2 regions of the Halobacillus trueperi genome follow, and region 2 is predicted to be linked to the other one. Evidence: a T-box and tRNA genes for the amino acid it is inferred to sense, from the RefSeq annotation. Region 2 holds a T-box; the other holds one or more tRNA genes.

Region 1 (3,810 bases), on a different contig from region 2:
TTTAGAGAAGAGTAAATAGGGTTAAGATTGTATTCGTATTACAATTTTACCTCTAAAGGTAAGTTTTAACAAGTCATGAATATTAACTCAACCTTACTAGTATTTACCCTCCTGCAAGTTATCCTAAGCTTGATTTTACCTATTCCCGTTCTCTCCATCCTTTCCATCCCTCCTATAAAATATGCAATGCTTGATAAAGCCTCTAAATAGCAGCTATATGTTTAGTCTTAAAATGGGAACAATTACTTTATATTGTTAGTTTATTTACGGCGATAGTTGCATGACTTGTACGAAAAGTATTCTCATATTATTCCAGAAACGTTGAATACGTAATCTCAAAGTTCATGGGCGAAATAGTCGAACCTCATAACGATAATGGATAAAAAAAGGTTCTACGTCAATTGTTGGGGTGGGAAGCCTGTTCCCACTCCTTATCCTACTTGAAAGTCTTTTAATTCTTTGAATTGATGATGCAGTAATACCTTAAATCGAAGGCGATCATATCTTCTAAATCCAAACGCAATCCGTTTAATGACTTAAGTTTGATTGTTCAACCCCTCAATAAAACCATTGCTGTAATTGAAGGAAAAGCTATTCAGCACTTCAACTTGCCAATTCTTCAGGGTCTGAACGGCCTGATTGAACTCTATTAAACCACTGGCTTTCACTTGTTCGTAATACCTATATAGCGATGCTTTTACTTCGTGAATCGCTGTTGTTCCGTTTCGTTTCGCTGCCTCAAACCAGCTTCGGAATGCTTTCCATAAGCGGTACGTAAATACTCTGACATACCTAAATACCTTTCCAAATGCCAATGCTGCTTTTGACTTAAGCGGTCATACGATTTATAAAAGATATGCTTCATACGTTTACACTTTTTGCGATCGTACTCATGAAATTCCTTCTGTACTCTGCGGCGCACTTTTTCTAAAGCCCAATAAATGTATCGACAAAAGTGAAAGAGATCGGCGACAATTATCGGATCTCCCAGTGCTTTTTGAACAGCTGATTTAAAGGAATGACTCATTTCCATAATCACAATTTGGACGTTTTGCCCTTTTGATTGAAGGTATTGTTTGACCGTTTTTACGGACCGATCCGGCAAGATGTCCAACGGTTCACCTGTGTACCCGTCTCCTATAATGACTTGATATTTACCGGCTTTCGTATCACCTTTGTATTTATCGATCGCAATCACTTCAGGTAACTTATCCAACTTCTTCAACATCGGCGCTGAAACCTTATCAAAGCGACGCATGGCGGTGGTTTGGGATGTGCGGAACTGGGCAGTTGTATCTTTGAAATTCATGCCCTGGATCACTCGAAGCCCCAGCGCTTGGTTCCACTCTTTCGTGTGTCACTGATAACGCTCGACAATGGGATTAGACTCCGCAAATTGCTTCCCACATACACAGGCATAGCGGCGTTGCCTATAGTAAAGATAGGTGGAGCGTTCAAATAATTTGAGGTGCTGAACCTTTTGAATACGGTAATCATGGACATTAGAGGTCGTTTCTCTGCATTGAGGACATGTGTGTACGTGTTTCGGAATCTAACACACCAGCTCTTTCTTCCATTTGAGTTACCTTAACGTCTTCTAATCCTGGTAATATCATGTTAAAATGCATGTGCATACAACTCCTTGCTTGCTTGTTTCTCGACAATTCAAGTGTAGTAGACAAGGAGCTTGTGTGCATTTTTTATGCCGAATTTTCTAAGACCCTAACAAATATTGTAGAGCCAAAAAAAAGCGACCCCCCTCGAAATCCGGGGACGGTCGTTTTCGTTTACTTATTCGATTCCATTCTCGATGACGTATCTATCTTCGCATTCCTTCGCCTAGTCATGACCGTTTCCCCGTTCCGTAACGTAAATATATTCGCCGTCTTCGGATGAACCGATATGGCCGACGCCTTCAACGAAATACAGATCGATAAAGTCTGCCCCATCCTCTTCGCTCATGAAATTAAAAAGTCGCTCGGTTAGTTTCGCATACTTTTCCTCTAGTCCGTGAATAACGAATTCCTCTATAAATTGATCTTGCGTTAGTTTGCGCATGTAATCATTTCCCTTCGAAATTAATTCGCAAGGGGGCAAACACTACGCACGATCCATTTTATATACGAAAAAAGACGCCCCGAAGGACGTCTCTTAACCATTTCATTAGTACCGGTGGCCGGGGTCGAACCGGCACTCCGTGAGGAACACGATTTTGAGTCGTGCGCGTCTGCCAATTCCGCCACACCGGCATGTGTCTATGGAGGCGGCAACCGGAATCGAACCGGTGATAAAGGAGTTGCAGTCCTCTGCCTTACCGCTTGGCTATGCCGCCATATCACGTTCAATTACGATTGTATCATATTCAAGTTCGATTGAATATGTGATTTTTTTGGAGCGGGAGACGGGATTCGAACCCGCGACCCCCACCTTGGCAAGGTGGTGTTCTACCACTGAACTACTCCCGCAATTAAAGTGGCTGGGCCAGCTGGATTCGAACCAGCGCATGACGGTACCAAAAACCGTTGCCTTACCGCTTGGCTATGGCCCAATATATATGTTTCTTTATCGATATAATGGGGCGGCTGATGGGAATCGAACCCACGAATGCCGGAACCACAATCCGGTGCGTTAACCACTTCGCCACAACCGCCATAATTGAAAAGCAGGGGTAGTAGGAATCGAACCCACATTGACGGTTTTGGAGACCGTAGTTTTACCATTAAACTATACCCCTATTTGATTGAAAATAAATGGTGGAGGGAGTAGGACTCGAACCTACGAACCCGATGGGAGCGGATTTACAGTCCGCCGCGTTTGGCCAACTTCGCTATCCCTCCACGCTGAAAAACTTTCAGATGGTGCCGGCCAGAGGACTTGAACCCCCAACCTACTGATTACAAATCAGTTGCTCTGCCAGTTGAGCTAGGCCGGCTAAATGGTGGCTCGGGACGGAATCGAACCGCCGACACACGGATTTTCAGTCCGTTGCTCTACCGACTGAGCTACCGAGCCAAACTATGTATTTACTGATTTAAAGTGGCGGTCCGGACGGGACTCGAACCCGCGACCTCCTGCGTGACAGGCAGGCATTCTAACCAACTGAACTACCGGACCAATTTGGTTGTACTTGTTAGTACTACTATTTTCATTTAACTAGGATGATCATTCGACGTAGTGAAATGAATAATTTGGTTGCGGGGACAGGATTTGAACCTGTGACCTCCGGGTTATGAGCCCGACGAGCTACCAGACTGCTCTACCCCGCGATAATGTGAATTCTTTTAAGAACTCATGATATTGATTTTCGTTATGGTGGAGGATGCAGGGTTCGAACCTGCGACCCCTTGCTTGTAAGGCAAGTGCTCTCCCAGCTGAGCTAATCCTCCGATAAGTGGTGACCCGTACGGGATTCGAACCCGTGTTACCGCCGTGAAAGGGCGGTGTCTTAACCACTTGACCAACGGGCCAATGTTAGATGGCGGAGAGTGAGGGATTCGAACCCTCGAAACCGTGGTAACGGTTTACACGAATTCCAATCGTGCTCCTTCGGCCAACTCGGACAACTCTCCATATGGCTCCAACGGTAGGATTCGAACCTACGACCGATCGGTTAACAGCCGATTGCTCTACCACTGAGCTACGTTGGAATATTATTGAAACCTGGCGACGTCCTACTCTCACGGGGGTAAACCCGACTACCATCGGCGCTGAAGAGCTTAACTTCTGTGTTCGGCATGGGAACAGGTGTGACCTCTTCGCCTTCATCACCAGATCTCTGTGAGTCTCTGTTTTTCAGGGACAAGATATATT
Region 2 (10,457 bases):
CTTCAAGAAGGAATCGAAGTCATCGGTATTGACCCCATCGTGGATGCGAAGAGTGATCTATTATATATGTATGTCGGCAGAAACAGTAATTTTCAGCATTTCTTTCAAAGAAGTGACAAAGAAAATCACGTCCAACAATCGAATGACGAGTGGGAAGTGGACGTGGTCGATGACGGCTTGCTAGTCAGGCAAGGAGATAAAGAAAGAGATTGGATCGAGCTTCCCCTTCTTTATGGTGAATGGATGGATCTCCGGAGGGCAGGGGTACAAGAAAAAGATGAGCTTGTGCAATGGGTCATAGATCACCAGGCGACCTATATTGGAACTTTCATGGAGACCTTCCTGGAGAGATTCTTCGATCAACCGCTTCGCATTGAGGAGCGAGTCGAAGACAAGGATACCATCACAGAAAGAGTGGATGCTTTGTGGCGCTGTGAGCAGCTGCTTCGCAAAATCTAGAGCTTTCCATGTTGGTCATTTACTTTTGTTATGAAAAAAATGTAGAATAGGGAGAGGATATAAGTAGGTACTTAGGAGTGCTTGAATGTGAAATTACAGTCCATCATGATCCTCTCTCTATTATTTTCCCTTGTCGCATGTCAAGGCCTCCCGGATTATAAGAAAGATATAAAGGTCGGGATGCTTGTCGAAACGACCATCCATGATAAAGCATGGGGGCAGCAAGGGTACAAAGGATTGCAAGCGATCCAGGAGGAATATGGAGTAGACATTTATTTTAAAGAAGGCATACGAACATACAAACATACAGCCGAGGCGATCGATGAGTTTGCAGCTAAAGGCATTGACGTCATCTTTGGACATAGCAGCTTATATGGAAATCATTTCAGGGAATTGCATGAGGTTTATCCTGAGATGGACTTTGTCTATTTTAATGGCCAATTCTCAGCCGAAAATGTAACAAGTCTCAATTTTGATGCGCAAGCGATGGGATTTTTCGCAGGAATGGTAGCTGGGGAAATGACACAAACGGATCGTGTTGGAATCATTGGAGTATTTGAATGGCAACCAGAAGTAGAGGGGTTTTATGAAGGCGTCATTTATCAAAATCCAGAGGCCGAAGTAGACATTTCACTTACGAACAGCTGGGAAAATACGGAGATGGCCCTCATGTATTATGAATCGATGAACAAAGAGGGAGTGGATGTGTTTTATCCAGCGGGAGATGTTTTTAATGTTGCTGTCATTGAACAGGCTCAAAACGACGGGAATTATGCCATCGGTTATGTACAGGACCAATCTTCGGTGGCTGAAAATACGGTGCTCACGAGTACCGTCCAAAAGGTAGATGAAGTATATAAATTAGCGATGGAGCGTTATATGAACGAAGACTTACCAGGAGAAATGCTTACGTTCGATTTTCAGGAAGGTGCTATAAAGATGGGGGAATACAGCCCGAGTATCCCAGAAAACTTCCGTAGTAGAATGGAAGAAGTCGTAGAAACTTATAAAGAAACAGGAGAGCTCCCTGAAAAAGACCTCTGAAGCACACAAATGGCTTCAGAGGTTTTATTATAGATTCATATCAGAGTATGGCTCATTTCATATAAGCTCCCGATTGTGGAAGACTCAGTTTCGAGACTTTTGGTGAGTGCATGGGGGCTGCGGGGAATAGCTCGCTTTCCGCGGGAGCGCTGTGAGCACATACCGCGCATCCTTAAAGAAAGCCTTGCCTAGTTGAAATAATGAATGACAATTCCTGGCCATGGATACGGGGTCAGGGAAACGACGATTTGCGGTGTTTGGAATTAGTCAGTAGAAAAACACACACGTTCGTGTCTCCATTCGTTTTTCATGCGGACGTTTCCCAGACCCTGTTCCCACGCCTTATTCTTACTGGATCTATGGTTAAAACGACTCTATAACGGCTTTAGTGAAAAGGGACTTTTTACAGAGCACGGCAGGTTACTGTTAGAGGGATTTCGAGAACCTCATAGGGCAAAGGGGCGGTGGGAAACGGTGAGACTCCTGTGGGAAGTGCGTGGTAGATGAGACCCCGCAGAGCGTTAGCTCGAGGAGGCTCATCACTCGCCCACGGAAAGCGAACCTTTTCCCTCCGCCACTGAACTCCCACAAAAGTCTCGAAATCAAGTCTTCCACAATCCTGCCATATAGTGGAATAACTTAAATTGATTATTAATCTAAAGGAGTTTCATGGAAATGATTTTTATTTCTTGAACTTATCGATCATTGGTTTGATCATCGGTGACACTGACTTCCACGTTTTTGAAGCTTCTTGAAAGAGATCATTGAGTTTCGGTTGCGAATCTTTCTCTCCTTCGTTTTCTTCTTGCTGACGGAACCCCCAAAAATCATCAAAGGGGGATGACTTTCTTTTGCCCATACAAGCACACCTCCTCTGTTACAATTTATGAAAGATCTCCCTGTGTTTTGTAGGCAGGTACAACAAATATTAAAAAAAGTACAAGTTCAAGGGTAGCCTTTTGCAAAACTTGCAGATTGGTCCAAGATGAATTAAAATTAGTACCAAGTCATAAGAATTGATATTAGATATTACCTTTAAGGGGATGAATATATGAACGCAGGATTCTTGGGCGTTGGACACTATGCGCCGGAAAAAGTGCTGACGAATAAAGACTTGGAGAAAATGGTAGAGACGAGTGATGAGTGGATTCGTACGCGAACTGGAATTGAAGAACGCCGTATCGCTTCAGACGAAATGGATACTTCTGATCTAGCCTTTCGTGCAGCGGAAGAAGCTTTGAAAGATGCAGATATGAAAGCAGAGGAACTTGATATGATCCTCGTTGCTACTGTTACTCCAGATACGCCATTCCCATCTGTCGCCACCATGCTTCAACATAGGCTTGGTGCCAACAAGGTCGCGGCTATGGACTTGAGTGCAGCCTGTGCTGGGTTCATGTATGGAGTCATCACAGCTAAACAATTCATTGAAACGAATGCCTACAAAAATATTCTTGTCGTAGGGGTTGAGAAACTTTCAAAAATCACGGACTGGACAGACCGTAATACATGCGTTCTTTTTGGTGATGGAGCAGGAGCTGCTGTCATTGGACCGGTAAGTGATGATAAAGGAATTCTTTCCTTTGAACTTGGGGCCGATGGAGCAGGTGGACCTCACTTGTATCAGACGCCTGAAGATACCTTGTCCATGAATGGTCGTGAAGTATTCAAGTTTGCAGTAAGACAAATGCCTGAATCCTCAGTCAATGTCGTTAAAAAAATTGGCCTGAGTGAACAGGATGTTGACTATTTAGTGCCACACCAGGCGAACATAAGAATTATGGAAGCAGCCAGACAACGCTTAGGAATTCCTGAAGAAAAAATGTCTACGCAGGTGAAGCGTTATGGAAATACTTCTTCAGCGTCTATTCCGATTGCTTTGTCAGAGGACGTGAAGGCAGGTAAAATAAAAGATAATGATCTAGTCGTTCTTGTCGGATTCGGTGGCGGACTCACATGGGGAGCCGTGGCCCTTCGATGGGGGAAGTAATCAAGGAGGAATGGAATGATGGATAAACATCGTGTTGTCATTACCGGAATGGGAGCGGTGACTCCTGTCGGTAATTCAGTAGAAGAAATGTGGAATAATATTAAAAATGGCGTGTCCGGGGTAGGAGAAATTACGAAAGTCAATAAAGAAGACTACCCTGTCCATGTGGCAGCAGAACTGAAAGATTTTGACCCTTCTGATTATGTTGATCGTAAAGATGCACGTCGTATGGACCCATTTGTCCAGTATGCAATGGTCGCTTCTCATATGGCTGTTGAGGATGCGAACCTTGAGATCACAGATGATGTCGCTCATAGAACAGGGGTATGGATTGGTTCTGGAATTGGTGGAATGGGAACGTATGAGTCTCAATTTGAAACGTTCCAGAAAAAAGGCTACCGTCGTGTCAGTCCGTTTTTCATTCCTATGATGATTCCGGACATGGCAGCAGGCCAGGTATCCATTGCGCTCGGAGCTAAAGGGATTAATTCCTGTACAGTGACCGCCTGTTCTTCAGGTGCAAACTCAATCGGGGATGCTTTCAAAGTCATCCAACGTGGCGATGCGGATATTATGATTGCCGGTGGTACAGAAGCACCGATGAATAAAATGTCATTTGCTGGATTCGCCGCTGCACGTGCGTTATCCCTCAATGAAGATCCGCAAACAGCCAGCCGTCCTTTTGATAAAAACCGTGATGGTTTCGTCATGGGTGAAGGAGCAGGCATTCTTATTATGGAAACGCTGGAATCCGCGAAAAAGCGTGGAGCGAAAATCTATGGCGAGCTGAAAGGCTATGGTTCTACAGGAGATGCCTATCACATCACGTCTCCAGCACCTGAGGGTGACGGAGCGGCGCGTGCGATGAGACAAGCTATTGATGATGCAGGCTTGAAGCCGGAAGATATCGATTACTTGAACGCTCACGGAACGTCCACAGAGCTCAATGATAAATTTGAAACACATGCGGCCAAGACGGTATTCCAAGAGCATGCGAATAAATTTGCGATTTCTTCAACGAAATCCATGACTGGTCACCTTTTGGGTGCTGCAGGTGCGGTTGAAGCGCTCATTTCTTTAAAGGCAATTAACGACGGAATACTGCCACCGACGATCAACTACGAAACTCCAGATCCGGAATGTGACCTTGATTATGTTCCGAATGAGGCGCGTAAACAAGAAATCAATACGGTGATGAGTAATTCACTCGGATTTGGCGGCCACAATGCTAGTCTGATTTTCCAAAAGTACGAAGAATAAAGAAAACCCGATGTCTGCGATTCAGACATCGGGTTTTCTTTATTCTTGTTCAAAAAAATTTTGTAACGTTTGTTTCGTAGATTCCTCATCGTGGTTAAGCACTAGGCCGATCGGATAAGGCTTTCGTTCATCCCATACATTATCTGTCGTAGGGATGCTGATCATATCCATGGATTCCACAGGGTTCAGCAAAAGGTCTTTACCAACCTGGATCATTTTACTTCCACCGAGGTTCGTATCAATATATGGCTGAATGTTTCCAATCAAACGTGGTGCTTTTAGAACTCCCTGGAAAGAGAGGAGTTCATCCTTCAGCAATTGAATAACCTTCTGCTGTCTCTCTACTCTGGCGAAATCTCCCCGGGCATCACTGCGATACCTCACATAACCAAGAAGTTCTTCACCGTCGAGGGTTTGTATCCCTTCTTGCAACTGGATGTCTGTCGTTCCATCCCCGGAACGGTATTGCATGTTCTTTTCTACATCCACTTGCATTCCATCTGGTGATAAAGTATCTACGATTTGCGTAAACCCTTGAAAGTCGACGATCGAGTAATATTCGATTTCAATACCTAGATTCACTGCAATGGTCTCACGGAGAAGCTCCGGGCCGCCTAGAGCGAATGCGGCATTTAGTTTGTTGTATCCGTGGCCTGGGATTTCAACGTAAAGGTCTCTCATTAAAGAAGCTAGCTTTGCTTCTTTTGAAGCGGGATCATATTCTGCAATCATGATCGTGTCCGTCCTTGGAATCTCTGCCTCTCGCTGATCGACTCCCAATAGAAGGACGGTCATCTTCCCGTCCCCGTTATCTTTTCCGTTAAAGTCTTCTTTGTAAACACTTTCGACCGTTTCTACCTGATCGATACTTTCAGCAGCGGAAGCCTGTTGACTCATTGCTTGATGCTTGCCTGCTAAGTACTCGTACCCGGAGTAACTGATGATTAGTAGAAAAATAAGAGCATACATACCAATAAATAGCTTGCGTTTTCGCCTTCTTTTGCTGCGCTTCCGCAAGGATCTCGACTGTGACAAAGTCATCATCCTTTCAAACATAACTCACCCAAAAAGCTTGTTTATAAAAGTCTGTCTGTAATTAAATGTACCTGTTCTTGCCAATGAAGTAAAGACTAGGATTTAAAGGGAATTCACCGCATGACAAAGCATTTCCTTTCATAAGATAGCAATAGGAGGACGAGCCGGAGGGGATGAAGTTATGTGGTACTGGATGCTGTTATTGACAGGTTTCGGTTTCGCTGTCGCAGGAGGAACGGTAACAATCACGTATTTGAATCTCGTTCCTGCCGGGTTGAGTTGGATTGAATTCTTTATCCTGATTCGTACACGGGTGGAGTGCTATTTTTTTCCTATCGGATTGATATTGATTACGACAGCCTTAATTCTTATGGAAGATTAATTTTCTAAAATATGGATTCAAAGAATAAAAAAGCCAGCATTGGTCATAATGTAACCAAAAGAGATCACCGAGTGAAAGTGAGGGTCCGAAATGTTATACATGCATGATCTGTGGGTGAACTGGTTTGAAGGTGAAGAGAATGGGTATAACGTCTGTCGTTTTCATGAATGGCGCAAAGAGGATGGAATTGAGCTGATCGATCAAATTCCTTTGATTTTAATCAGTGATGAATTGTTTAATTTTATTGAGAATGATTTGCAAGATCTACCAGCATCGCTGCTACAGGATGTCCATCGGAAAACGTATATGAAGAAAAATCAAGAACGTCATACGGTTGAATATGCAGCGGTCGTCACAAATGGCAAAGATGTTATTGTATTTGATACGATTGGCTACACGCTTCCTGTTAAGAAGAGCCGTTTAATACCTAGACAAGAGCGTCTAGTGTTCGAAATGGTTCAAGGCAAAGAACGTGAGCACTATTTAATAGAAGAAAGAATGTTAAAAGAACATCATATTTTATCATTAGACCCAAGGAAGATGTCTGGATTGACGCGGAGAGAAAGGCAATTGAAACAGCTTTTGATGATGGCACTCGATCAATTGAAGCAATCCGATCACCCGGAAGAAATCCGCTATTGGCTGACGGAATGGAATCCAGCTCAATATCCAACAATCAAGCAGTTCTCCAACGATGAAGCATGGGATCGTTTATATGAAGGAACATGTAATGGATGGTCGATGGCCCACGAAGAACTATGCAAAAAGATGGTGAAAGGGCAGCCTTTCTTTGAAACCATATGGCAGGGAGAAAATGAAGGTGTCTCTCAACATATGAAAAGCCAGAATTGAGGAAAATACTCAATTCTGGCTTTTTGTTATTTCTTCTTCTTGACGCGGCCAAGGCCCATGGCTTTCTTCGCTTTGCGGATCATTTTGTTTGCTTCATAGGATGCTTTCTCGGCTCCTGCATCTAAAATATCATCCAATTCTTCTGATTGAATCAGTGTTTCATAACGCTCTTGGATCGGTTTTAAAACGGCAATGACCGCCTCTGCGACGCCTACTTTGAAATCCCCATATCCTTTCCCTTCATACTTTTGTTCTAACTCTTCGATACTTGCACCACTACAAGCAGACTCAATCGTCAACAGGTTAGAAACGCCAGGTTTGTTTTCTTTATCATACTTCACGATTCCATCAGAATCTGTGACCGCGCTTTTGATTTTCTTCATAATTTTATTTTCATCATCCAGCATGGAAATGAACGCTTTTTGATTTTCATCAGACTTGCTCATTTTTTTCGTAGGCTCTTGAAGGGACATGATGCGCGCCCCTTCTTTTGGAATGCTTACTTCAGGAACGGTGAAAATGTCATTGAATTTATTGTTGAAGCGTTGAGCTAAATTTCTTGTAAGCTCTAGGTGCTGCTTTTGATCATCTCCTACAGGAACGATATCCGTTTTATAAAGGAGAATATCTGCTGCCATCAATGGAGGGTAAGTGAGGAGACCAGACGATACCCCTTCCTTTCCGCCGGCAGATTTGTCTTTGAATTGCGTCATTCGCTCCAGCTCACCAATGTAGCTGACGCATTGTAACATCCAACCCAGCTGAGTGTGGGCAGGAACTTCCGATTGAATGAAAAGGGTCGCTTTCTCAGGGTCAATTCCAGAAGCCAAGTATAGAGCTGCCAGAGAACGGATGTTTTCTCTCAATTTCAGGCGATCTTGCGGAACAGTAATCGCGTGCTCATCGACAATACAAAAATAGCAGTGGTTATCATCCTGTAAATTTGTAAAGTGTTTCATGGCTCCAATATAGTTTCCAAGTGTTAACGTACCACTTGGTTGAATGCCTGAGAAAATCGTTTTTGTCATCATCATCACCTCAACGTTTATTTTTGAACAAAAAAGGACCATTCATCTCTTCCATCATGGAAGGGACGAATGATCCGCGGTGCCACCCTAATTACTTCTAATAATATAGAAGTCGTCTTGAATCGTTAACGCCGATTTACGTCATTAGAAGCTCCAAAGGCCCAATTCCGTTTGGTGTCCTCAGCTGTTTCCACCGACCACAGCCTCTCTGTAGAGGATTCACCCTACGTACTTATCCTTCTTCATTGCTTTTCGTACTATATTAGTAAGTCAGTATTATATCGGATTCATCCGCTGTATGCAAGTTCTTAGGCTGAATAGTAAAGGAAAAGTAAAGCCAGTAAACTTATGCTTAACATTGTCCCATGGAATAAGAAGAACTTGGGTAACGTTTTGTGTACTGCTTGAGAGGGGAGGGGTTTCTCTTCCCAATCGTCTAAGTAATCCCTCTGTTTGGACATGCGGTTTGTAAATCGTCTGAAACCGTATGTGATCCCGTCAAAGAATCCCCCTCGGATAACCCACATGATAATACCTACGAATATATAGAAGTAAGCGATATAGAAAAGCTGGTTAATATAATGAAATAAATCGTAAGCAGGAGCAAGAACGATAAACAGGGTCGTTACGATTGCCATGTTTAAGCTGAACATCAACCATTTATTTTTTATGATGGTCACACCTTTTCCACCTTTCATACAAACTCGAACTATATTATAGCATGTTTAGCAAGTATGAAGGAATTGTTAACACATTAAATAAACTGAAAATTCATCCTTGCCAAAATATTGAATGGTATATTCAAACGCTTTAACGGATAACCGTGATAAATAACATTGTTTGAAAATCCCATATCTTTTTTTATGCATATGAGCTTATAAATAATAAGTTTAAGTCGTAAATATTGTAAAATAAACTAGGTAATTAGTCGCATTTTGTGTTACTGAAACGTAATAATGGTGGGAATCCTGAGAGTTTTCAAAAAAAAAGGTAATGCAAAATAGTTAGAAAACTTGTATAATTCGATATGTGGACAAAATGCCACAACAAATTTTTAGAAAATTTTTAGGGGAGGTCATTTTCTATCATGAAAAAGACAAATTGGTTATTGCTAGTACTTGCACTAGTACTTAGCATGTTCCTCGCAGCTTGTTCTGGTGGATCAGACGATACGTCAAATTCCACAGACGATGCTGACTCAGAGGAAACAACAGAAACTGAAGACACTTCTGGTGAAGAAGGAGAAGCTTCAGGTGAACAAGTACTTAACATTACAGACAGTGCAGAGATCCCAACAATGGACGCATCTCTAGCAACTGACGCTGTAGCATTCCAATGGTTAGGTTCTACAACAGACGGACTTTATCGTCTTGGTGAGAACGCTCAGCCAGAACCAGGAATTGCTAAAGACCACGAAGTAAGTGAAGACGGTCTTACTTGGACGTTCAACCTTCGTGAAGACGCTGTTTGGTCAAACGGCGATCCTGTTACAGCGAACGATTTCGTATACGCTTGGCAACGTGCTGTAAATCCTGATACAGGTTCTGAGTACGGCCCATACATGATGGGTGGCGTTATCAAGAATGCACAAGCTGTCGTTGACGGTGAAGTTCCTGTCGAAGAACTTGGTGTTAAGGCTGATGGCGACTACACACTAGTTGTAGAACTTGAAAAGCCGGTTCCTTACTTCGAATCTTTGACTACTTTCGGTACTTTCCTACCGTTGAATCAGGCATTCGTTGAAGAACAAGGTGATCAATACGCTCTTGAAGCGGACACACTTCTTTCCAACGGTCCATTCGTTCTAACTGAGTGGAACCACGGTGAAGGCTGGACGCTTGAAAAGAACCAGGATTACTGGGATGCAGAAAATGTGAAACTTGAACAAATCAACGTTAACGTTGTTAAAGAAACATCTACGGCTGTAAACCTTTATGATACGGGTGAAATTGATCGTACAGGTCTTTCTGCAGAATTCGTAGACCAATACCGTACTTCTGATGATTTCAAAGTTGAAGAAGAGCCTGTATTGTTCTACTTGAAGATGAACCAAGAAAACGAAGTATTGGGTAACGTAAATGCCCGTAAAGCGATTCAAATGGTTATCGACCGTCAATCTATGGTTGATGTTATCTTGAATAATGGATCTATTCCTTCTGTAGGTCACGTTCCACAGAACTTCACGAAGCACCCTGAAACAGAAGAAGACTTCCGTGAGCTTAACGGTGATCTAATTGAAACAAATGTTGAACAAGCTCAAGAGCTTTGGGCTACGGCTAAAGAAGAGCTTGGCATGGACACAGTTGAACTTGGCTACCTTGGTGGCGATAGTGAAGTGGCTATGAACATGGACGCTTACATCAAGGACCAGCTTGAGCAGCTGGAAGGTCTAACTGTCAATGTTCAA

Evidence for each region. A T-box is a leader RNA that pairs with one kind of tRNA and senses whether it is charged. The one in region 2 lies ahead of trpS (tryptophan--tRNA ligase), so its partner is inferred to be a tRNA-Trp.
Region 1: it has a tRNA-Trp gene. The T-box ahead of trpS (tryptophan--tRNA ligase) is inferred to sense a tRNA for this amino acid. The anticodon was not compared.

Annotation. Positions count from the first base shown of each region.
Region 1 is NZ_QUAE01000021.1:244-4,053, reverse strand. It holds partial or broken gene DYE48_RS17505 (ISL3 family transposase) at 432-1,634, opposite strand; gene DYE48_RS17500 (hypothetical protein) at 1,840-2,058, opposite strand; tRNA gene DYE48_RS17495 (tRNA-Leu) at 2,168-2,249, opposite strand; tRNA gene DYE48_RS17490 (tRNA-Cys) at 2,259-2,332, opposite strand; tRNA gene DYE48_RS17485 (tRNA-Gly) at 2,391-2,465, opposite strand; tRNA gene DYE48_RS17480 (tRNA-Gln) at 2,474-2,548, opposite strand; tRNA gene DYE48_RS17475 (tRNA-His) at 2,575-2,650, opposite strand; tRNA gene DYE48_RS17470 (tRNA-Trp) at 2,664-2,734, opposite strand; tRNA gene DYE48_RS17465 (tRNA-Tyr) at 2,752-2,837, opposite strand; tRNA gene DYE48_RS17460 (tRNA-Thr) at 2,857-2,932, opposite strand; tRNA gene DYE48_RS17455 (tRNA-Phe) at 2,937-3,012, opposite strand; tRNA gene DYE48_RS17450 (tRNA-Asp) at 3,038-3,114, opposite strand; tRNA gene DYE48_RS17445 (tRNA-Met) at 3,190-3,266, opposite strand; tRNA gene DYE48_RS17440 (tRNA-Val) at 3,311-3,386, opposite strand; tRNA gene DYE48_RS17435 (tRNA-Glu) at 3,393-3,467, opposite strand; tRNA gene DYE48_RS17430 (tRNA-Ser) at 3,477-3,569, opposite strand; tRNA gene DYE48_RS17425 (tRNA-Asn) at 3,573-3,647, opposite strand; rRNA gene rrf (5S ribosomal RNA) at 3,659-3,772, opposite strand.
Region 2 is NZ_QUAE01000011.1:49,898-60,354, forward strand. It holds gene DYE48_RS13715 (hypothetical protein) at 1-459, shown strand, start outside; gene DYE48_RS13720 (BMP family ABC transporter substrate-binding protein) at 547-1,503, shown strand; gene DYE48_RS21195 (hypothetical protein) at 2,186-2,362, opposite strand; gene DYE48_RS13725 (beta-ketoacyl-ACP synthase III) at 2,555-3,493, shown strand; gene fabF (beta-ketoacyl-ACP synthase II) at 3,512-4,753, shown strand; gene DYE48_RS13735 (LCP family protein) at 4,793-5,788, opposite strand; gene DYE48_RS13740 (YuzI family membrane protein) at 5,970-6,170, shown strand; gene DYE48_RS13745 (YjbA family protein) at 6,261-7,022, shown strand; gene trpS (tryptophan--tRNA ligase) at 7,049-8,050, opposite strand; T-box leader at 8,109-8,305, opposite strand; gene DYE48_RS13755 (DUF3899 domain-containing protein) at 8,359-8,730, opposite strand; gene DYE48_RS13760 (peptide ABC transporter substrate-binding protein) at 9,138-10,457, shown strand, end outside.